3 regions of the Bradyrhizobium prioriisuperbiae genome follow, and region 1 is predicted to be linked to each of the others. Evidence: predicted binding sites of a transcription regulator. Region 1 holds the regulator's gene; each other region holds the start of a gene.
The links. Region 1 encodes LexA, which represses DNA repair genes until DNA is damaged. Its sites were predicted from a motif close to TGTTCNNNNTGTGTTCNG; they were not measured.

Region 2: the regulator LexA is predicted to act here: its motif matches at 4,585-4,602, upstream of RS897_RS32825 (single-stranded DNA-binding protein).
Region 3: the regulator LexA is predicted to act here: its motif matches at 2,155-2,172, upstream of RS897_RS29835 (2'-5' RNA ligase family protein).

The regions. Positions count from the first base shown of each region.
Region 1 covers NZ_CP135921.1:7,160,768-7,168,035, reverse strand. The annotation lists partial or broken gene RS897_RS33600 (ComEC/Rec2 family competence protein) at 1-262, shown strand, start outside; partial or broken gene RS897_RS33595 (transcriptional repressor LexA) at 489-599, opposite strand; gene RS897_RS33590 (hypothetical protein) at 608-1,168, opposite strand; gene lexA (transcriptional repressor LexA) at 1,445-2,143, opposite strand; gene RS897_RS33580 (molybdopterin molybdotransferase MoeA) at 2,333-3,544, opposite strand; gene moaC (cyclic pyranopterin monophosphate synthase MoaC) at 3,557-4,120, opposite strand; gene trpC (indole-3-glycerol phosphate synthase TrpC) at 4,130-4,942, opposite strand; gene trpD (anthranilate phosphoribosyltransferase) at 4,968-5,981, opposite strand; gene RS897_RS33560 (peptidylprolyl isomerase) at 5,987-7,268, opposite strand, start outside.
Region 2 covers NZ_CP135921.1:6,984,493-6,991,760, forward strand. The annotation lists gene RS897_RS32810 (hypothetical protein) at 1-168, shown strand, start outside; gene gyrA (DNA gyrase subunit A) at 321-3,041, opposite strand; gene RS897_RS32820 (DUF2306 domain-containing protein) at 3,198-3,599, opposite strand; gene RS897_RS32825 (single-stranded DNA-binding protein) at 3,884-4,393, opposite strand; gene RS897_RS32830 (outer membrane protein) at 4,904-5,617, shown strand; gene RS897_RS32835 (AraC family transcriptional regulator) at 5,747-6,748, opposite strand.
Region 3 covers NZ_CP135921.1:6,297,696-6,304,963, reverse strand. The annotation lists gene RS897_RS29850 (hypothetical protein) at 1-596, opposite strand, end outside; gene RS897_RS29845 (hypothetical protein) at 586-924, opposite strand; gene RS897_RS29840 (GNAT family N-acetyltransferase) at 989-1,534, shown strand; gene RS897_RS29835 (2'-5' RNA ligase family protein) at 1,524-2,138, opposite strand; gene RS897_RS29830 (ArsR/SmtB family transcription factor) at 2,310-2,669, shown strand; gene RS897_RS29825 (SRPBCC family protein) at 2,666-3,148, shown strand; gene RS897_RS29820 (dicarboxylate/amino acid:cation symporter) at 3,233-4,555, opposite strand; gene RS897_RS29815 (sensor histidine kinase) at 4,837-6,681, shown strand; gene RS897_RS29810 (sigma-54-dependent transcriptional regulator) at 6,678-7,268, shown strand, end outside.

The sequences.
Region 1 (7,268 bases):
TCTCGTCTCCCACGGGCAGCCGCCTGCCGATTGCGCGGCGTACGTGGTCGATCAGGCGCGGTTGCGCCGGTCTGGCTCCCAGGCGCTGCGCCGCAGGGACGGCACCTTCATCGCCGAGGCGCAAAAGCCGGCAGGCCGCGACCGTCCCTGGGCGCCGGCTGTGCCGATTGAGGAGGGGCAGGCGGCAAGCGCACCCAATCGCACCGGCGATCGTCCGGTGGACGTGACACCCGCCGAGAGCGATCGCCTGTCTGACGATTAGCGCGATATCGGGAGCGACGACGAGCCACTGGCAACCTTGAACCGAACGCGCGCAAGAGGCGTCCAATAAATCGCAAGGGATTGCTGTTGAGGATTAATCTTGGATTAACCATCCGAGCCCAGCATCGGCCCATACGCGGCGGAACCGGACAGTGCCGGGCCGGCAGCCGCAGGAACAAAGCCGGCGGCGTAATGCCCGCCGGCTTTTTCTCGGTTCAAAATTCGCTTCAGTAACGCCGGAAGATGCTGACCTGCTTGCCTTGGATGCGCACGCGGTTGGGCGGCGGGATCCGTACCTCATAGGCGGCGTTCGAGGGCTCGAATGCGGTCGAGGTTCCGGTCGACGTCACGTCTGAAATCGGTCGTCAGTCTGACGATCGAAATGCATCGCGAGCGTCGCTGCAAGCGCGATCTCGCGCTGTCGCGTCCTGTAAAGTCCGTAGGCAATCAGTCCGGCGAAAAGTACGGTTATTGTCGTTGTGATCAGAACCAGCCACCCGATCCTGGCAGGATCGTGGATATCGGGGGCATAGATCGGATTTTCGCACGTCGTTTTTCGTGGATAAACTTGGAAGAGTTTTCCCGGACGGTATTCGGTTGACCACGAATTGAAGTTGAGCCGAACCGCTTCGCAAGCAACCATGCCTGTCGTCGTGCGCCGCTCGAACCTGATCACCGCCTCGGTCCATTTGGGATAAAGCGGTCTGTACTTCCTCTTCATTGGAACAGCGGAGATGATGGTTGCAGGGGACGGCGACGTTTCGGCGACGATCTTTTGTGCGTTGATTTGTCTGATGTATGCGGTGCCGCAGGCGATACTTACAATCCCGAACAGGATGACGAGCGTTGTGCACATCAACAAGAATGGCGCATCATCTTCCCGAACCGAGGAGAGAATGCGAAACATTTGGCAGGTCCCTCGCAAGCGAGAGCCACGATCTGCAGCAGCTCTCCGGATCGATCAAATCGTCGTAGTGGCGCGACCCGGTGGATTCTAGGGCCCGACGGTGAATCAACCATTGTTTGATTCTTTGAACCCGGGGGTGTTGCGCGCGGTATCGTTAATGATGGACGGGACAGGCGCTGCGGGCTTGCTGCCGTCGGTCGGCTATGCACACGCGCAAAAAATGCCCGGCGGATGTCATTCCGCCGGGCGATTGTGGGCCGGATAACTTGAGACGCTTCAGTAACGCCGGAAGATGCTGACCAGCTTGCCCTGGATGCGCACGCGGTTGGGCGGCAGGATCCGCACCTCATAGGCGGCGTTCGCCGGCTCCAGGGCGATCGAGGCGCCGCGGCGGCGGAAGCGTTTCAGGGTGGCTTCTTCCTCGTCGATCAGGGCGACCACGATGTCGCCGGTGTCGGCGCCTTCGGTGCGTTGGATCAGCGCCATGTCGCCGTCGAGAATGCCGGCCTCGACCATCGAATCACCGCGGACCTCCAGCGCATAGTGTTCGCCCGAGGCGAGCATCTCAGGTGGTACGTTGATGGTGTGGCTGCGGGTCTGCAGCGCCTCGATCGGCGTACCGGCCGCGATGCGGCCCATCACCGGAATGGCGACCGGACGTCCGCCTTCATCTTCCGAGGTGGAGCGAACCACCCGGCCAAGATTGCCCTCGATGACGCTGGGGGTGAAACCCCGGCGTCCGCCGCCGTTGTTGGCGGCTTGCTCGGGCATCTTGATGACTTCGATCGCGCGCGCCCGGTTGGGCAGGCGGCGAATGAAGCCGCGCTCTTCCAGAGCGGTGATCAGGCGATGAATGCCGGATTTGGAGCGCAGGTCGAGCGCGTCCTTCATCTCGTCGAACGAGGGGGGCACTCCGGCTTCCTTCAGCCGCTCATTGATGAAGCGGAGAAGTTCGTATTGCTTGCGCGTGAGCATCTTACCATTCCCCCAAAATACGGCGCTGTCACAGCCGCAGGTCTGTCAGTTGAGTCTGTCAAGTTGAGTTCAGTCGATCGAGCCGAAGCGCTTAACAGGGACTCGTTCGAAACAAATCATGAACGGACACTATATGTTCCATATGTGTTCCGCAACCTCTTAATTTACGGTCAACAAATCGGAGAATGCCTAGAGGGGAAGCTTAAGGATGAAGCACGATGACCCCGCGGCTGCCGCTGCAGCGAATGGGGGCCGCACGATCAGCGCCTGCGCGGCGGAGAGATTCCCGAGCAGCGAGCTGTCCTGCTTGCTCACCGCGGTCGCGATCGGCAGACCGTCGGAGCGCAGCTCGAGACGCGCGCGCAGGTAATCCTGCCGCTGATCGTTTTCCGGCAGCGGGCCGCCGAGCAGGGCCGCCTCCAGCGGCGGATGAATATCGCTGCGGCCGGAGAGGGCCCGGATCAGCGGCGCCATGAACAGGAAGCCGCAGACATAGGAGGACACTGGATTACCGGGTAGCCCGAGGATGCGCATCGATCCGAGCCGCCCGTGCATCATCGGCTTGCCGGGGCGCAGCGCGATCTTCCAGAACGCCATCTCGACGCCTTCCGCATCGAGCGCGGACTTGACCAGGTCATGATCGCCGACCGAGGCACCGCCGGTGGTCACCAGGATATCCGCGCCGCTGTCGCGCGCGCGCCGGACCGCAGCTGTTGTGGCCTCGAGCGTGTCGCCGACGGTGCCGAGATCGATCGCTTCGGCGCCTTCCGCGCGCGCCAGCGCCTGCAGCGCATAGGCGTTGGACGAGATGATCTGTCCGGGACCAGGCGCGCCGCCGGCCGCGACCAGTTCGTCGCCGGTCGCGAGAATCGCCACCTTGGGACGCTGCCGCACCGGCAGCGTCGTATGATTCATCGAAGCGGCCAGCGACAGCGCGCGGTCGGTCAGGCGCGCCCCACGGTGCAGCAGCACGTCGCCTTCGCGGAAATCGACACCGGCGGGGCGGATGTGGCGTGCCGCAACCGCGCGCTCGTTGACAATGACGATGTCGCCGTCCCGATCGGTGTCTTCCTGTATCACCACCGCGTCCGCGCCGTCGGGAATGACGCCGCCGGTGAAGATGCGGATGGCATTGCCCTGCTGCAGCGTGCCGGTGAAGGGACGGCCCGCGGCGATTTCGCCGGTGACGGTGAGGCGCGCGGGAACTGTGGCGACGTCAGCCGCGCGCACCGCGTAGCCGTCCATCGCCGACATCGGATTCGGCGGCTGGGTCCGCCGCGCCGCGACGTCGCGCGCCAGAACGCGATGGTAGCCTTGTTCGAGCGTGACAGATTCTTCCGGCAGCGGGTCCACGCCGGACACCACCGCGGCGAGCGCATCAGCAACCGGCATCAGCGCCATCGGAAACTCCCGTCAGTCTTGTTTCGTTCTTGTGCGCGCTTTGCCGGTGCGTGAATCACGGGATGTGTCATCATCCGTCATGATGAAGTGCCCGGATTTGCCGCCCTTCTTTTCAATCAGGCGGATGGCCTCGATCCGCGCACCGCGCTCCACCGCCTTGATCATGTCATAGATCGTCAGGCAGGCAACCGAAACCGCCGTCAGCGCTTCCATCTCGACACCGGTCGGGCCGGTCACCTTGACGGTAGCGGTGACGCGGCATCCCGGCAGCTTCTTGTCGGGCGCGATATCGATCGTGACTTTCGACAGCGCCAGCGGATGGCACAACGGAATCAGTTCGGATGTCCGTTTCGCCGCCATGATGCCGGCGATCCGCGCGGTGCCCAGCACATCGCCCTTCGCCGCATTGCCTGACACGATCAGATCGAGTGTCGCCTTGGAGACGATCACATGTCCCTCGGCCACCGCCAGACGCTCGGTCGCGGGCTTGGCCGAGACGTCGACCATGCGCGCCTCACCTTTGGCGTCGATGTGGGTGAGGGCGGTCTGCTTGAATGACTTGCTCGATTTGGCCATGTCAGGTGGTCAATGCGCCGCGGCCGCAGGCTCGCGCGCCAGCAGCGTTCGAGTCGCCGCCGTCACGTCGGCCTGCCGCATCAGGCTCTCGCCGACCAGGAATGTCGACATGCCCACCCGCGCCAGCCGCGCCAGATCCGCAGGGGTGAAGATGCCGCTCTCGCCGACCATGATGCGATCCCCGGGGATCAGCGGCGCAAGTTGTTCGCTGGTGGCGAGGGTGGTCTCGAAGGTGCGCAGGTTGCGGTTATTGACGCCGAGCAGCGGCGAACGAAGCTTCAACGCGCGGTCCAGTTCTTCGCGATTGTGCACCTCGAGCAGCACGTCCATGCCGAGTCCGAGGGCGCTGTCCTCGATGTCCTTCGCCGCGGCATCGTCGAGCGCCGCCAGGATGACCAGAATGCAGTCCGCGCCATGGGCGCGCGCCTCAACCACCTGGTAGGGGTCGTACATGAAGTCCTTGCGCAGCACCGGCAGCGCGGTTGCGGCCCGTGCGGCCACCATGAAATCCAGATGGCCCTGGAACGAAGGCGTATCGGTGAGAACCGAAAGACAGGCGGCGCCGCCGGCTTCATAGGCCTTGGCCAGCACCGGCGGATCGAAGTCGGCGCGGATCAGTCCTTTTGACGGCGAGGCCTTCTTGACCTCGGCGATCAGCGCATAGTCGCCGCGCGCGAGCCTGGCGCGGATGGCGTTGGCGAAACCGCGCGGCGGGGAGGCGGCTTTCGCCGCGGCTTCCACCTCGGCGAGCGGCCGCGCGCGCTTGGCGGCCGCGATCTCCTCGCGCTTGTAAGCTTCGATCTTGGTGAGGATGTCGGACATGACGGTTCCGATCGGGCGTTGCGGATCAGGCGTTGGAGACGGCGATGAGGTGATCGAGCTTTTTCGCCGCCGCGCCGCTGTCGAGCGATTTCCTGCCGATCACAACACCGTCCTTGAGGTTGGCGACCTTGCCGGCAACGACCAGCGTGGCGGCGGCGTTCAGCAGCGCGACGTCGCGGAACGCACTGGGCGTTCCGTCAAGCACCGTCTGCAATGCCTTGGCGTTGTCGTCGGCATTGCCCCCTTTCAGCGCGCCGGCCTCGACCCGGCCGAGGCCGGCCTCTTCGGGCGTCACGTCGAAGGTGCGGATAGCGCCTTTTTCCAACGCTGCGACGAAGGTCGGGCCGGTGAGGGTGATCTCGTCCAGGCCATCGGAGCCGTGCACGACCCAGGCGGATTCGGCGCCGAGATTCTTCAGTACCTGCGCCAGCGGCTGCACCCACTGCCGGGAAAACACCCCGACCATCTGGCGCTTGACCCCGGCCGGGTTGGACAGCGGCCCGAGCAGATTGAAGATCGTGCGCGTCGCCAGTTCAACCCGGGTCGGACCGACGTTCTTCATGGCCGGATGGTGCGCCGGCGCGAACATGAAACCGATACCGGCCTCGCGGATGCAGCGGCTGACATCGGCCGGCGCCAGGTCGATCTTGACGCCGAGCGCGGCCAGGCAATCGGCCGCGCCGGATTTCGACGACAGCGCGCGGTTGCCGTGCTTGGCGACCGGCACGCCGGCGCCGGCCACGATGAAGGAGGCGCAGGTCGAGACATTGACCGAGCCGGACCCGTCGCCGCCGGTGCCGACCACGTCGACGGCGTCCGAGGGCGCCTCGACCGTCAGCATCTTGGCGCGCATCGCAGACACCGCGCCGGTGATTTCGTCGACGGTTTCGCCGCGTACCCGCAGCGCCATCAAAAGGCCGCCCATCTGCGATGGCGTGGCCTCGCCGGACATCATCCGGTCGAATGCGGTTGCGGCTTCTTCCTGGGACAGAACGGCGCCGGTCGCGACCTTGCCGATGATGGCTTTGAGATCATCCATGAGCGTTAATTTGTTTGAGAGGCGGCGCCGGTCGCGATCGCGAACGCAGCCTGATTGATGGTGACGCCGACCTCCGTCTCCAGTTTGGAGATGTACTGGCCGACCCGTTCGTCGCCAAGCGTTTGCTTCAGGGCGTCCTTCAACTTTTTGCTATCCTCGGAGGCGGTGTCGAGTGGCGGCACAGTAATGGCGGTGACGCGGTAGATAAGGGTCTCGGTGCCGCTTCCCTGGGCCTGGCCATAGCCGTCCTTGGCGGTCTTGAACACCGCCTCGACCACGGCTGCCGGCACGTTCTCGACCGTCGCGCCGCGCTTGAATGCGGCGGCGGTCTCGACCTTGATCCCGGCGCTTGTCGCCTCGTCAGCCAGCTTGGCGCCGCCTTCGAGTTTCGCCAGCAGGTCTTTCGCCTTGTCGCGCAGGCGGGTGCTGACCTGATCGTCCTTCCAGCGCGTCTCCACCTGGTCCTTGACCTCGTCGAGATTGCGCTCGCGCGAGGGGATCACGTCGAGCACTTCGTACCAGAGGTAGCCACCGCTGTACTGCTGCGGATCGTTTTCGACATTGACGTTGCTGGCGAACGCCGCTGTGACCACGTCGAAGCCCTGCGGCAATCCGGTGACCGGCTGGCCGTTCGGGCCGCGGCCCGAACGGTCCACCGCATCGATGGTGACGACCTTCAGCCCGACCTTCTGGGCTGCATCCACCACATTGGCGCCGCCGCCACGCTCGTCTTCCATCTTGTTGTAGAGATCGCTGATCGAAGCCCGCGCGCGTTCGGTGGCGATATCGCGCTTGAGCTTGGGAGCGACCAGTTCATAGGCCGGCGTGGTGCCGGGCTCGATCTTGCCGACCTTGAGCAAGGCTGTGCCGAAGCGGCCCTGCACCGGCTGGCTGACCTCGCCGGTGGCCAGCGCGAATGCGGCGTCGGCGATGGCGCTGTCGATCACGGCCGATTTGGCCACCTGCCCGAGATCAACGTCGGTGGCGCTGAGATTGCGTTCCTTGGCGAGGTCCTCGAACGACAAGCCGCCGGTGATCCGATCGCGTGCGGCCTTGGCTTCGTCGGCGTTGGGGAACACGATCTGGGCGATCTGGCGCTTCTCCGGCGTAGAGAGGCTCTCGAGCCGCTCGTTGTACGCCTTCTTGGCGTCTTCGTCGGAGATCGTGGACCACTTCGCGAGTTCGTCGGGCGTCGCGACGACGATGCCGACCTTGCGGTATTCCGGCGCCCGGAACAGCGTCTTGCGATCCTCGAAATAGGTCGCGAGCGTTTCGGGCGAGGGCTGC
Region 2 (7,268 bases), 180 kb from region 1:
GTGGCCATGGCCAAGGGCGACCGGCTCGACATCCGCCCGGTGGGTCGTGGGTGCTCCGAGCAGGCCTGGCCGAATTTCGAGAATTCCTGCCTGCGCAAGGCCGGCTCCAAGGCCACCGTGAAGGTCGAGGCCCGCGTCGTCACCGCCGAGCGGATCGTCGCTCGCTAAACGACCGCAAGCCTCCAGTTTCGTAGACCACCGCCAAGTTTATCCACCTCCGAAATTTTGTAGACCCCCCCCCCCAAGTAAAAAGCCGCTCGTGTGCCCGCGAGCGGCTTTTTGATTCTAATAAATATTTGTTTCAGCAAGCCCGATAAGTATCAGGCTCCGTTTCCATTTTCCTCATCGGTCTCAGTCAGATGTTCGACCGAGACGACGTGTTCATCCTCGGCGGTGTCGAACACGATCACCCCCTGGGTGGAGCGGCCGGCGACGCGGATGCCCTCGACCGGGCAGCGGATCAGCTGGCCGGCGTCGGTCACCAGCATGATCTGGTCGCTGTGCTCCACCGGGAATGAGGCCACCAGCTTGCCATTGCGGTTGTTGACCGACATGGCGACGATGCCTTTGCCGCCCCGCCCGGTGGTCCGGTACTCGTAGGACGAGGTGCGCTTGCCGTAGCCGTTGACCGACACCGTCAGCACCACCTGCTCCTGCGCCGACATCTCGACATAACGCTCGGAACTCAGCTGGATTGCTCCCGAGGCCTCCTCACCGTCGGCCTCCACCGGCTCCTCGGCGCCGGCATCGCCTGAGACCGCGCGCCGCATCTTCAGATACGCCGAACGCTCCTCGGACGTCGCCTCGACATGGCGCAGAATCGACAGCGAAATCACCGTGTCGCCGTCCGCCAGCGCGATGCCGCGCACCCCCATCGAGGTGCGCCCCGTGAACACGCGCACGTCGGTCACCGGGAACCGGATGCACTGGCCGCCGGCGCCTGTCAGCAGCACGTCGTCGTGCTCGGTGCAAATCTGCACGTCGACGATGGCCTCGCCCTCGTCCAGCTTCATGGCAATGATGCCGGAACGGCGGACGTCGACGAAGTCCGAGAGCTTGTTGCGCCGGACGTTGCCGCCGGTGGTCGCGAACATCACGTCCAGATTGGCCCAGGAGGATTCATCCTCCGGCAGCGGCATGATGGTGGTGATGCGCTCGCCCTGCTCCAGCGGCAGGATGTTGATCAGCGCCTTGCCGCGGGCGTTGGGTGCCGCCATCGGCAGCCGCCAGACCTTCTCCTTGTAGACTTGGCCGCGCGAGGAGAAGAATAGCACCGGGGTGTGGGTCGAAGCGACGAACAGCCGGCTGACGAAATCCTCGTCGCGGGTCTGCATGCCCGAACGGCCCTTGCCGCCGCGCTTCTGCGCCCGATAGGCCGAGAGCGGCACCCGCTTGACATAACCGTGGTGCGACACCGTCACCACCATGTCTTCGCGCTGGATCAGGTCTTCGTCCTCGACCTCGCCTTCCTGATCGACGATCACGGTGCGGCGCGGCGTTGCGAACTCGGTTTTGACCGCGATCAGTTCGTCCTTGACGATGGTCTGGACCCGGGCGCGCGAGCGCAGGATCTCCAGGTAATCGGCAATCTCGAGCGCAAGCTTGTCGAGCTCTTCGGAAATCTCGTCACGGCCCAGCGCAGTCAGGCGCTGCAGGCGCAGATCGAGGATCGCCTTGGCCTGCTCCATTGACAGCCGCGCGGTGCCGTCTTCGGCAAGGCGATGGCGCGGATCGTCGATCAGCGTGATCATGGCCGCGACGTCCTTGGCCGGCCAGTCGCGCGACATCAGGATCTCGCGCGCGGTCGCCGGATCGGGCGACGTGCGGATGACACGGATCATTTCGTCGATGTTGGCGACCGCGATGGCGAGGCCGACCAGGATATGGGCGCGATCGCGCGCCTTGGTGAGCAGGAATTTGGTCCGCCGGGTAACGACCTGTTCGCGAAACGCGACAAACAGGGTCAGCAGATCCTTCAAATTCATCAGTTGCGGACGGCCGGCATCGAGCGCCACCATATTGGCGCCGAAACTGGTTTGCAGTGGCGTGAACCGGTAGAGCTGGTTCAACACCACGTCGGGCACGGCGTCGCGCTTCAACTCGATCACCACGCGATAGCCGTCGCGATCGGACTCGTCGCGCAGATCGGAAATGCCCTCGATCTTCTTTTCGCGCACCAGTTCGGCGATGCGCTCGACCATGGTGGCCTTGTTCACCTGGTAGGGAATTTCCGAGACGATGATCGCTTCACGATCCTTGCGGATGGTGTCGATCGTCACCTTGCCGCGCATCATGATCGAGCCGCGGCCGAGATGGTACGCGGCGCGGATGCCCTGGCGGCCGAGAATGATGCCGCCGGTGGGGAAATCAGGCCCGGGAACGATGTTGATGAGATCGTCGATGCTGAGCGCCGGATCTTCTATCAGCGCGATACAGGCATCGATCACCTCGCCGAGATTGTGCGGCGGGATGTTGGTGGCCATGCCGACCGCGATGCCGCCGGAGCCGTTGACCAGCAGGTTCGGAAAGCGCGCCGGGAGGACCGACGGCTCCCTTTCGCTGCCGTCATAGTTCGGCTGGAAATCGACAGTGTCCTTGTCGATATCATCGAGCAGCGTGTGCGCCACCTTCGCGAGCCGGGACTCGGTGTAACGCATCGCGGCTGCGGTATCGCCGTCAACCGAGCCGAAGTTGCCCTGGCCGTCGATCAGCGGCAGGCGCATGGAAAAATCCTGCGCCATGCGCACCAGCGCATCGTAAATCGACTGGTCGCCGTGCGGATGGTATTTACCCATCACGTCGCCGACGGTGCGGGCCGACTTGCGGAACGTCTTGTTCCAGTCGAAACCGTTCTCGTGCATGGTGTAGAGAATGCGCCGGTGCACCGGCTTCAGGCCGTCGCGCGCATCGGGAAGCGCGCGCGCCACGATCACGCTCATGGCGTAATCGAGGTAGGACCGCTTCATCTCATCGGTGATTGAAACCGGACGAATGTCGACAGGCTCGGACGAGCCCGAATCCGGATGGTCTTGGTCAGCCAAACGAAAAAATCCCCGAACAGAATCTGATCAAAATATATAGGCGATTCAACGCCTCGAACCAACCCCTTTCGGAGCTTTCCAAGCTCTGAAAAATGCAATTATTTCAGCTATTTATAATTTGATTTGGGCGCATGATCCGCGCGTTGCGCAAAGCGCTCAATTTGCCCCGAAAACCACCGCGTGCATGACCCGTCCCGGCAGCAGCGTGAACAGGCCGGCGATCAGCAGTGCGCCGGCAAAGACCGAGATCATCGTGATCTTGTGAGCACGCACGCGATGGCGCCGCGCCGCCCACACGCCCATGAGCAACGCGATCGGCGCGAAGATCGACAGCAGATGAATCGGACTCCAGGGCCCCCAGAGCCTGATGCCATGGATATAGAACGACGACCCGGCGACCGTCAGCATCAACACGACCCAGATCCAGCCGATGGTCCGATGCGGCAGCGTGCCCTTGGGCGCGGCGAATTGCACAACGCCGAGAGCGAACGCCGCCATCGCCGCAAATGCATGAATTTGTGTGTAGGAGGGTTCCTGCAGCAGCGGGGTCAATGACATGCCAACATCCAGCCTGATGTAAACAACATTAACATCCAGCTGGACGCAAGCAAGTTCTCAATCTGCGGCCGTTTGCCCTGCTCTGCCTGCCGCGGCCCGGGCTCGTTTGTTGAAGCCCGAATGACGTCGACCGCGATCCCGAAACCGAAAGCATCGCCCCGCCGCCTCCGCGATCGAGACCACATGCCCCTTCGCCGCAGACTCCGAAATGAAAACGGGCCACTCCCTTGCCTCACCCGGCAAAGGAGCCGCCCGTATCCTCCACGGACCTGTCGGTCCGATCTTTAGAACGGAATCTCGTCGTCCATGTCGCTGTTGCTGCGGCTCGAACCGCCGCCGCCGCCACTTGCCACAGCGCGGCGCGGTGCGCCCCCCGACGGTCCGCTGGAGCCGAAGTCGCCGCCGGCGTCGTCTCCGAAGCCACCGCCGCCAGTCCCGCCGCTACGGCCGTCCAGCATGGTCAGGGTCGAATTGAAGCCCTGCAGCACCACTTCAGTCGAAAACTTCTCGACGCCGCTCTGGTCGGTCCACTTGCGGGTCTGCAGCGCGCCTTCGATGTAAACTTTGGCGCCCTTTTTGAGATACTGCTCCGCGACCTTGCACAGACCTTCATTGAAGATCACGACACGGTGCCACTCGGTCTTTTCCTTGCGCTCGCCGGTGCCCTTGTCACGCCAGGTTTCCGAGGTGGCGATCCGCAGATTGGCGATCGGACGCCCGTCCTGGGTTTTCCGAATCTCCGGATCCGCCCCGAGATTTCCAATCAGAATGACCTTGTTCACACTTCCCGCCATTGCCGCTCTCCACTCGCTTGTCTCGGACCCACACCATCAACCGGCAGGCTCGCGTTCCAAATGCTCTCGTTCTGAAGCCTCTCGATCCAGAGGCTCTCGTTCCGACCGACCCTATACCCGCTCGCGGGACCGCAGGCTGGCCCATCGGCGGACCCATGCGGGTTATCCACATCGGATCGATCGACATAATATGTTCTCATTATGTTCTCAACAAGATCGAATGGCAAAATAAATCCCCAGTGAACCCGTTTTGACGGGAACGAGATGGCTTCGGCGGCGTTGAAATGTGACGCAAATACGTCGAAATCTTGGGGTCTTTGGGCAAGCCTTCGGGGCGAAATAAGCTAAACAAATCCTTAACTTAGACCGAAGCATTTCACTTGTGACTGTTGCATTCGGGTGACGGCATTTTGCGGCGGACGCTGTATAAGTCTCTGCAACGGTCGGGCGCTCGCGACGGCTAGAACAATCGATCCGCCTTCGGGTGGTGGGGATCAAGTGGAGAGTACAATGAAGAAGATTTTGCTGGGTAGCGTGGCACTGATCGCGTTGGGCACTGCATCGGCTTTCGCAGCCGACCTGCCGGCACGCAGCTACACGAAGGCTCCGGCCTACGTGCCTGCCCCGATCTACAACTGGACCGGTTTCTATATCGGTGGCCACGTCGGCGGCGCGTTCGACGGCAACTCGATTTTCGGTGACAATGACGGTCGCTTCCTCGGCGGTGTGCAGGTCGGCGCCGACTACCAGTTCGCCCCGAACTGGGTGCTGGGTATCGAAGGCCAGTACTCCTGGACCAACCGCGACACCCGCTCGGCCGCATTCGTTCCGCAGGGCTTCACGATCTCCGATCGTAACAGCAACCTCGGTTCGGTCACCGGTCGTCTCGGCTACACTTGGGGCCCGGCCCTGCTGTACGCCAAGGGCGGTGTCGCGTTCCGCGAGAGCAACAATGTCTTCGTGACCGCCACCGGAAACGGTGCGCCCATTCCGTTCACCTCCTCCAGCGACAACGTCGGCTACACCGTCGGTGCAGGCCTGGAATATCTGTTCGCTCCGAACTGGTCGGCCAAGGTCGAGTACCAGTACTACAACTTCGGCAAGACCGACGTGACCGTGCCGGCGACCAGCACCCTCGTCAGCTACGACCACGACATCCACACCGTGAAGGCCGGTATCAACTACCGCTTCAACTGGGGTGGCCCGGTCGTCGCCAAGTACTGAGATTACAAGTACCGATCTGGACTAATCCCGTCCTGATCCGTCAGGATGACAGAAGCCCGGCCTCACGGCCGGGCTTTTCGTTTGGGTTCTCGCCGTTCGTCGAACGCGCGTATCTCGGACTGCAGCTTATCAGCGCAACGCGGCGCGCGCCTCGGTCGGCGTCATCGCGAAACGGCGGCGAAAGCAGCGGTTGAAATGCGAGACTTCGTTGAAGCCGGCCTCATACGCCACTTCGCTGATCCTGAGCAGCGCCCGATCGATATCGCGTAGCGTGGCGAAGGCCGCCTGCAGCCTGAACTCGAGCACACGCTCGGAAAATCCGGTTCCGCTCTCCCGCAGCAGTGCGAAGACATAACGCCTCGACAGCCCGAGTTTCGCGGCAATGGCTTCCACCGACAGCGCCGGATTGCGATAACTGACGGCGATTTCCGCCAGCACCGCCTCGCGCCGCGCGGCCCGCACGCCTGATCCCGAAGGGACCACGGACGATGCCCCCGCCGTTTCATGGCGCTCGCCCAGCACCGACAGCACCAGGCGAAAAACCTGATCATCAAGGCACGCCGCCATCTGATCCGTCAGCATCGCCGCGCCGGAATCCAGCTGCACCGATATGCAGCTCTTGAGCTGTCCGAGCGCGTCGTTGCCGGCCGGCACCAGTTCGCCGACCAGATCGTCCGCATGCGCCACGGCGCCGAGCAATCGCTCGCGCGGAATGACCACGCATCGCCACTCATTATCCGGTGACGGCTGCCGGCGCGCTTTCAGCGATTGATCGAACCTGAGCAGCGTCGCCTCACCGCGATTGAGGCAGACCTCGCGGTCCCCGTTCCGATAGGTGATGGGAAGCGACGCGTGATTGTACACCAGCGCGTAGACGGCCTTGGCTTCATCTGTCGCCTCGCTTCCCCCGACCGGCGCCCTCATCCGGACGATATCCAGCGAGGTCAGGCGCAACACATCGAACACGCCGGCAAACGGGTAGACGTGGGACCAGGCCAGATCCGAGGCCGTCACGTATTCGCAAAGCAGGTTCCGCCACTGCGAAAGTTCCGAAGCTTCGTGATCGCCGGCGCTTCGAGCCGCAAAAGAGATCCGTCGCAATATTCTCGCCCCTTGGATGGTTGCTACCAAGTGTGTGTCACGGGTGAGCGGGCAAGGTTCATCTCATTGCTCTTCATGACCTTAAGTCCCGCGATCGGATGAGCGCCGGCCATGACACGTGTCCAAATTTCTACGGGCTCAACGGATCGGTGCCGAGGTGCTGTCGTGCGCGCCGCGATGCGACGGCAAAGAACCCGGATAAAGACCAGCGATCGCGCGCGCGGGCCAGAACGACAAGATGGGCCGCCCTGGGCTGAGCTCGTGCCAAGCGACTCCTGTTCCATATCTGATGAGAAAGCCCGGGCTCTCAGCCGGGCTTGGTGCTCTTAAACGCTATCGTAGGCCCCGAACCCTTGCTCCGTGGTGCAGGCAAACCACATAAGCCTGATCGCAATACACTCGATCATCCCGGCCCGTTCCACAGGGAAAAAACTCCCACTGGAAATCAGTCATTGTTCTTGATATGTTCCGTGGACAATTCGATCAGCCTGAGTCCCCGGCCTTCCGGCAATCAGCGCCCGGTGTACGATGACGGGAAAGCCTCGAGCCT
Region 3 (7,268 bases), 860 kb from region 1:
TCATTGTCCGCGGGCTTGGTGGTGTAGAGGCAGTCAAAGCCCCAGCACCCCTTCAGCTGGGCACGATAGCTGCCGAGCGTGACGGCGAGATTGCGCATCGAGACCCCGCCGCCGGAATGGCAGGCGATGACGAGGTTCCTGATACCGAACTTCGGCGGAGAATCCGGGTTCTGCAGCCGCGCCAGGGCACCAAGCACCTCGTCGAGATATTGCTCGCCCCACTTGTCCCCCACCAGGATCTCCGAGTGATACTTTCCTTCCCAATGGGATGACTTCGGCCCGTCCTTGACGGAATGCCTGAAGCCGAGCCAGGGCGCGATCAAGATCACATCCTTGTTGGAATCACGAACCTGCTCCCGCACCTTGGAGGCATTGTCGTAGAAAAAAGCCGTGTGGCTTTGGACTTCGTATCCGTGCAGCCAGAGGACCACGTCCAGAGTGGCATTCAAGGACGCGTTGCCCGAAGCGGATTTGTCGGCAGTCAGGTGTTTCGGCGAAAGATAGACGGCAGTCGGCCGCATACACGTACTGCCGGACGTCGTAAATAAAGTCCGGCCGGGAAAGGTTTTGCCGTCGTCTTTCAGCTCACAGGCCATGGAGCGCCTTCCGGTTCGTCACGTCAATTGCTTCAGCAAAACCATTGCGAATATGACGTTGGTCGGGTTCGCCCGCGACGAGGTTCACGGCAAATCGGCCGAGCGCCCGGTCATTTCTTTGACTATCCGAGAACGCCGCGGTCCGGATCACTAGTCCGAACGGGTGATGTCGTCGGCTGCGCAGCCTCAAGGTCTTTTCTCGGTCAGTCCGGCCCGGTCGCGATCTTGTGACTGTCGAGCCAAACCTGCATCGTCTTGCAAGTGTCGTCTTCCGGATGGCCTCGCAGTTCTTGATGCCGTAAAAGGCAATCGTCACGTCGATCGTCATTCTCCCGCGGCATGACGCTCATGCGGCTCGCCCTCAGAACTCATCCGTCACGGATCCAAGATTTATGCGGCTCGAAACACCAAGGCTGATCCTGCGACCCTGGCAAGACGGCGACCGCGCCTCTTTCGCTGCCATCAATGCCGATGCCGAGGTGCGGCGCTATTATTATCCCAGCACCTTGAGTACTGCCGAGACCAATGACCTGATCGATGCCGAGATCGACCAGTTGCGGCAGAACGGCTTCGGCTTTCTCGCGGTCCAGCGCGAGTTGGACGGGGCTCTGATCGGAGGGGCCGGCCTATCGCGCCCCGGGCCGGAAGTGCCGGGATCTCACGAGGCGGAGATCGGCTGGATTCTGGGCCGCGCGTACTGGCGGCAAGGCTATGCGACCGAACTGGCTGCCTCCCTGTTCGATGTCGCCTGGACCAGGCTGCACCTCGCGGAGGTCATCGGCTACACCTCGAATATCAATCTGCCGTCGCAACGCGCCATGGAGAAGGTCGGCATGAGTTATGTTCCAGGTGCCGACTTCAATGATACCACCGTGCCCGTAGGCCATATTCTGCGACCCCACCTGCTGTATCGGATCGTCAACCCGCTCAAACGTTAGCGCGCAGCGGCCAACGTCCCAGTTCCTTGTACAAGCTCTGGCCGTGGAGACTGTGCACCAGTGTGAAGTCGCGCACCCGCACCATGACCGGTTCGTCCAAAGCCGTCGCGGGAACGAGCTTGCTGCCGTACAGCAGGGTGACGTGGGGCGTGAACGATAACGGAGCACGCACGCGCAATTCGCTGCCTGCCATCGCCTCGCCGATCGCACGATACAACGCTATGACCGATGCCGAACCGGAACCGCAGCGCAAGACCAGTGGATACGGCTGCCGGGTCTTAAAACTCATGACGCGGTCGAACACGAGATCGAAGCATGACATCTCGACAGTGGACGCAGCCTGTCTTGCAATATCGATCAAGCGGTCATCAAGCATCCAACGGTGCCCGATCGGGTTGAGCGACAGGTGCAGGTTTCGCGTCGGCCGCAACGCTCCCTGCAATTCGAACTGATCGTTCTGTGCCTGCGCAACACGTCCGAGAGCGGCGGCATTGGTGGGGTCGATCAGGTTCGCGAAGAACACAGGATCGCGGTTCGGCTCGGCCGGGCCGCCCCCAAAGTCGAATTGCAACTGGTTGGGATGACTTCTTCGACGCCACGCCATACGCAATCTCCAAGACAAGAACAAATCACGAACAATTGCGTATGTAAAGTTCGCTCTGACCTCAGCTCAAAACTTAGGTGTTGACCTAAGTATTGCTCTGATCTAGAGGTCCACGCGTAGCCCGGACAGGGCCACCTCACCAGCCACGCCAGAGCCGCCTGGAATCGTGAAATGACAGCCACCGCTATCAGCCAGGGTTCGCCGGCACCGCCTATCGATCATGTGTTTCGCGCACTGTCCGATCCGACGCGCCGCCACGTGCTGGAGCGGCTGAGCCAAAGCCCCGCCTCGGTCAGCGAACTCGCTGGCGCTTTCAAGATGGCGCTGCCCTCCTTCGTCCAGCATCTGAAGATTCTGGAAGGATGCGGACTGGTGCATTCAGCGAAGTCCGGCCGTGTCCGCACTTACCGCCTCGCCCCGCAACAGCTCCGCCTCGCGGAAGACTGGCTAAGCCAGCAGCGCGCGCTGTGGGAACGCCGCTTCGATCAGTTCGACGCCTATGTGATGAGCCTCAAGGAGACAGATACGTGACACAATCATCGATCCCGACCATCGACCCGAATCTCGATCTCGTTCTGGAACGCACAATCGACGCTCCGCTCGCTCTGGTGTGGTCCGCCCTCACCAAGCCCGAACATGTCGTCAAATGGTTTGTGCCGGCACCCTGGACCATCACGGCCTGCGAGATCGACCTGCGGCCCGGCGGCATCTTCCGCACCGTGATGCGATCCCCCGAGGGCCAGGAATTCCCGAATGACGGCTGCTTTCTCGACATCGTGCCACAGGAACGGCTGGTGTGGACGGATGCGCTGAAGCGGGGCTGGCGCCCGTCCGAGAACCCGTTCTTTACGGCGATCGTCACCCTGGATACGCAAGGCGACGTCACCCGCTACATCGCCCGCGCCATCCATCGGGACCCAGCCGGCAAAAGCAAGCACGAGGAAATGGGCTTCCATCAGGGCTGGGGCACGTGCATCGACCAGCTCAACAAGCTGGTGAAGACGCTTTAGGAGCGCCTCTAAGCATCCCTCAAAAGAAAATCGCCGCACGCACCATGTCCGGTGCGTGCGGCGATGTCGTTTAAACCGTCGCGCTTATTCGGCCGGCGCCAGAACCACGTCGACATCCGCCTCCACCGTGGAGCCGCTCAGCGCGGCCGACAACTTCGCGGTGTCGAGCTCACCTTCCCACCGCGCCACCACGATGGTTGCGACCGCATTGCCGATGAAGTTGGTGATGGCGCGGCACTCCGACATGAAGCGGTCGATGCCCAGGATCAGCGCCATGCCGGCGACGGGAATCGACGGCACAACCGACAGGGTCGCGGCGAGCGTGATGAAGCCCGCTCCGGTGATGCCGGCGGCCCCCTTCGAGCTCAGCATGGCGACCAGCAGCAGCAACACCTGATCGCTGAGGCTGAGATGGATGCCGCAGGCCTGCGCGATGAACAGCGACGCCAGCGTCATGTAGATGTTGGTGCCATCAAGATTGAACGAGTACCCGGTCGGGATCACCAGGCCGACCACCGAGCGCTTGCACCCCGCCCGCTCCATCTTTTCCATCAGGCTCGGCAGAGCCGCTTCGGAACTGCTGGTACCGAGCACTAGCAACAGCTCTTCCTTGATGTAACGCAGCAGCGCGACGATCGAAAAGCCATTGTAGCGCGCGACCAGCGCCAGCACCACGAACACGAACAGTGCTGAGGTGATGTAGAAAGTCGCGACCAGGAACGCGAGGCTGGCGATCGAGCCGATGCCGTATTTGCCGATGGTGAAGGCCATGGCGCCGAATGCACCGATAGGCGCGGCTTTCATCAGGATCGCGACCAGGCGGAACATCGCCTGTGTCAGCGACGTCATCACCGTCATCGCCGGATCAGCCTTCTCACCGATCAGCGCCAGCGCGATGCCGAACAGCACTGCAAAGAACAGGACCTGCAGGATATCGCCGGAGGCCAGCGCGGCGATCGGCGTGGCCGGAATAACGTTCATGAGGAAGCCAACGATGGTCGCGTCATGTGCCTTGGCCGCATAGGAGGCCGTCGCCTTCGGATCGAGGCTCGCAGGATCGATGTTCAGTCCAGCGCCCGGCTGGATCACGTTGCCGACGATGAGGCCGATGATCAGCGCCAACGTCGAGAAGGTGAGGAAATAGAGCATCGCCTTGCCGGCCACACGACCGACCTTCTTGAGATCGCCCATGCCGGCAATGCCGGTGGTGACGGTCAGGAAGATCACCGGCGCGATGATCATCTTGACCAGCTTGATGAAGGCGTCGCCGAGCGGCTGCAGGCTGGTGCCGAGCTGGGGATAAAAATGTCCGAGCAGGATGCCGGCAAAAATCGCCGCCAGCACCTGGACATAGAGATGGCGATAGAACGGTTGGGACGCACGCACGGCCGCATGGGCGTCGGCCATCGGAATGGGCTGCATGATCGTATCCTCCTTGCGATCCTGCGGCGGCTTCTTGTGCGGAGCCTGGGATCGCGGCTTGTTTGCGAAATGGCGGCGCCAGACGCGCCGCAAGTGGCGTGCCTTAAGCAGGCGGCGTGCCAAGCGACATCGCAGCATTCAAGCCATTGATTTACATCACAAAAATATAGCATCGCGCACAACACGCTGGACATTTTGTGCGATTTTCCGCACAATTTTACCAAGCATGTGCGTTTTCCCGCACGGGCACCTTAGGTGGATAGCAGATGGTTTTGAGACTGGTTTCGGACAGCAGCTTGCTGCACAGCCGATCCTGGCGATGGTGGCTCCTGCCAGTTGCCGCGGCCGTCGTCGTGCTGCTGGCGCTCGATCAGAGCGCCCACATCTGGGCGGAGCAGCGGGCGCTCGCTGGGCTGCGCAGTGAAGCGGAGGCCACCGCCTCGCAACGTGTGGCCGTGCTCCAGAGCGAAATCGAGAAGCAGCGCGCCCTGCCCTTCGTGCTGGCGCAGGATCCGGACGTCCGCCAGGCCCTGTCCCGCCCCAACGCCGCCACCATCGATCCGCTGAATCGCAAACTGGCGACACTTGCCGCTGGAACGCGAGCGGGCGTGATCTACCTGCTCGACATCACCGGCCTGACCATCGCGGCCAGCAACTACGAGACGCCGATCAGTTTCGTCGGCAACAATTATGCGTTCCGGCCTTACTACCAGCTCGCCATGGCGAACGGCGGCGCGGAGGCCTTTGCGTTCGGCACGGTCAGCCAGCAGCCCGGCCTCTACCTCTCCCGCCGCATCGACGCCACGTCCGGCCCCCTTGGCGTGATCGTGGTCAAGGTGGAGTTCCAGGAGATCGAAGCCGAGTGGCATCGTTTTGCAGAACGCGTGTTCGTGCTCGACGATCGCGGCATCGTGCTGGTGACCAGCGAGGCGACCTGGCGCTTCATGTCGACCGTGCCGCTGTCCTCCGAGCAGCAGGACAGCATTCGCGCTTCGCTCCAGTTCGGCAACGCCCCACTCAATCTCCTGCCGGTGCATCCCAAAGGTGGCCGGCCCGGCATGGTGTCGGTGCAACCGCCACGCGCCAAGGCCCCCATCGATTTCATCGAGGTCGCAGCCGCGGTTCCGACCACCACCTGGACGCTGCACCTGCTCACGCCCACCCACGCCGCCATCACCATCGCAACGACCGCCGCGCGCGCGCTGGCCCTGCTCGGTGGCGTCTTCAGCCTCGGCGTTATCGCCCTTTGGTGGATTCGGCGCCGCAGCCAGCAGCAGCAACGCATCCAGGCGGAGAATACGCGCCGCGAACTGGAAGACCGCGTGCGCGACCGCACGGCCGAACTCGAAGATGCCAACACCCGACTGCGTTCGGAGATGACGGAGCGGCAACGCGCCCAGACAGTACTGAACCAGTTGCAGGACGAACTGGTTCAGGCCAATAAACTGACCGTGCTCGGCCAGATCGCGGCGAGCGTGGCTCACGAAATCAATCAGCCGGTGGCCGCGATCCGCACGTTCGCCGACAATGGAGCCACCCTGCTCGCCCGCAATGATCTGCAGCAGACGCGCGATAATCTGGCCAGGATCGCCAGCCTGACCGATCGGATCGGTTCCATTACCGGCGAACTACGCGCCTTTGCGCGCAAGTCGCCGAGCAAGGTCGAAGCCGTCTCGCTGCAATCGACCATCGACGGTGCATTGCTGCTGGTTGGACATCGCCTGCGGCAGCAGGCGATCGGCTTCGAACTTACCATTGCCGGCGGCGACATCATTATTGCAGCCGATCGCATTCGTCTGGAACAGGTCTTCGTCAACTTGCTGCAGAACGCCATCGAGGCCCTGACGGGACACCTTGAGCCGAGAATCCGGATCGATGCCGTCAGCACCGACGATCGCGTCTCCATCACCGTGTCCGATAACGGACCTGGCCTGCCGGACACCGTGATGCAATCGCTGTTCGTTCCCTTCACCACCACCAAGGCGACGGGCCTTGGCCTCGGCCTGGTGATCTCCAAGGATATCGTGAGCGAGCTTGGCGGCAGCTTCTCGGGCAGCAATGCCGCCATCGGCGGCGCTATTTTCACCGTCACACTTCCGAGGTTCGCATGACAGATGTCGCCTTCATCGATGATGACGAAAATCTGCGCGCGGCAAATGTGCAGGCGCTGCTGCTCGCCGGCCTGACGGTTTCTCCCTATGCCTCGGCCGTCGCCGCACTGGACGAGATCGATGCGGAGTTCACCGGCGTTGTCGTGACCGACGTGCGGATGCCGCGCGTCGACGGGCTGGAGCTGTTCCGGCGGCTGCGCCGCATCGATCCGGAAATTCCCGTTATCCTCATCACCGGTCATGGCGACATTGCCATGGCCGTCGACGCGATGCGTGAAGGCGCCTACGACTTCCTCGCCAAACCCTATGCTTCCGACCGTCTGCTCGGCAGCATTCGCCACGCCCTCGATCAGCGACGGCTGGTGCTGGAAAATCGCGCCCTGCGCCGTGCTATGACGGCCGCCGCCGACGATAACCCGCTGATTGGAACGGACCCCCGCATCGAACAGTTGCGCCAGACCTTGCGCCAGATCGCCAATGCCGACGTCGACGCCCTGATCGAAGGGGAAACCGGCAGCGGCAAGGACGTCGCGGCCAACGCCCTGCATCGCTGGAGCCGGCGCGCGGCGCGGCCGTTCGTCGCCGTA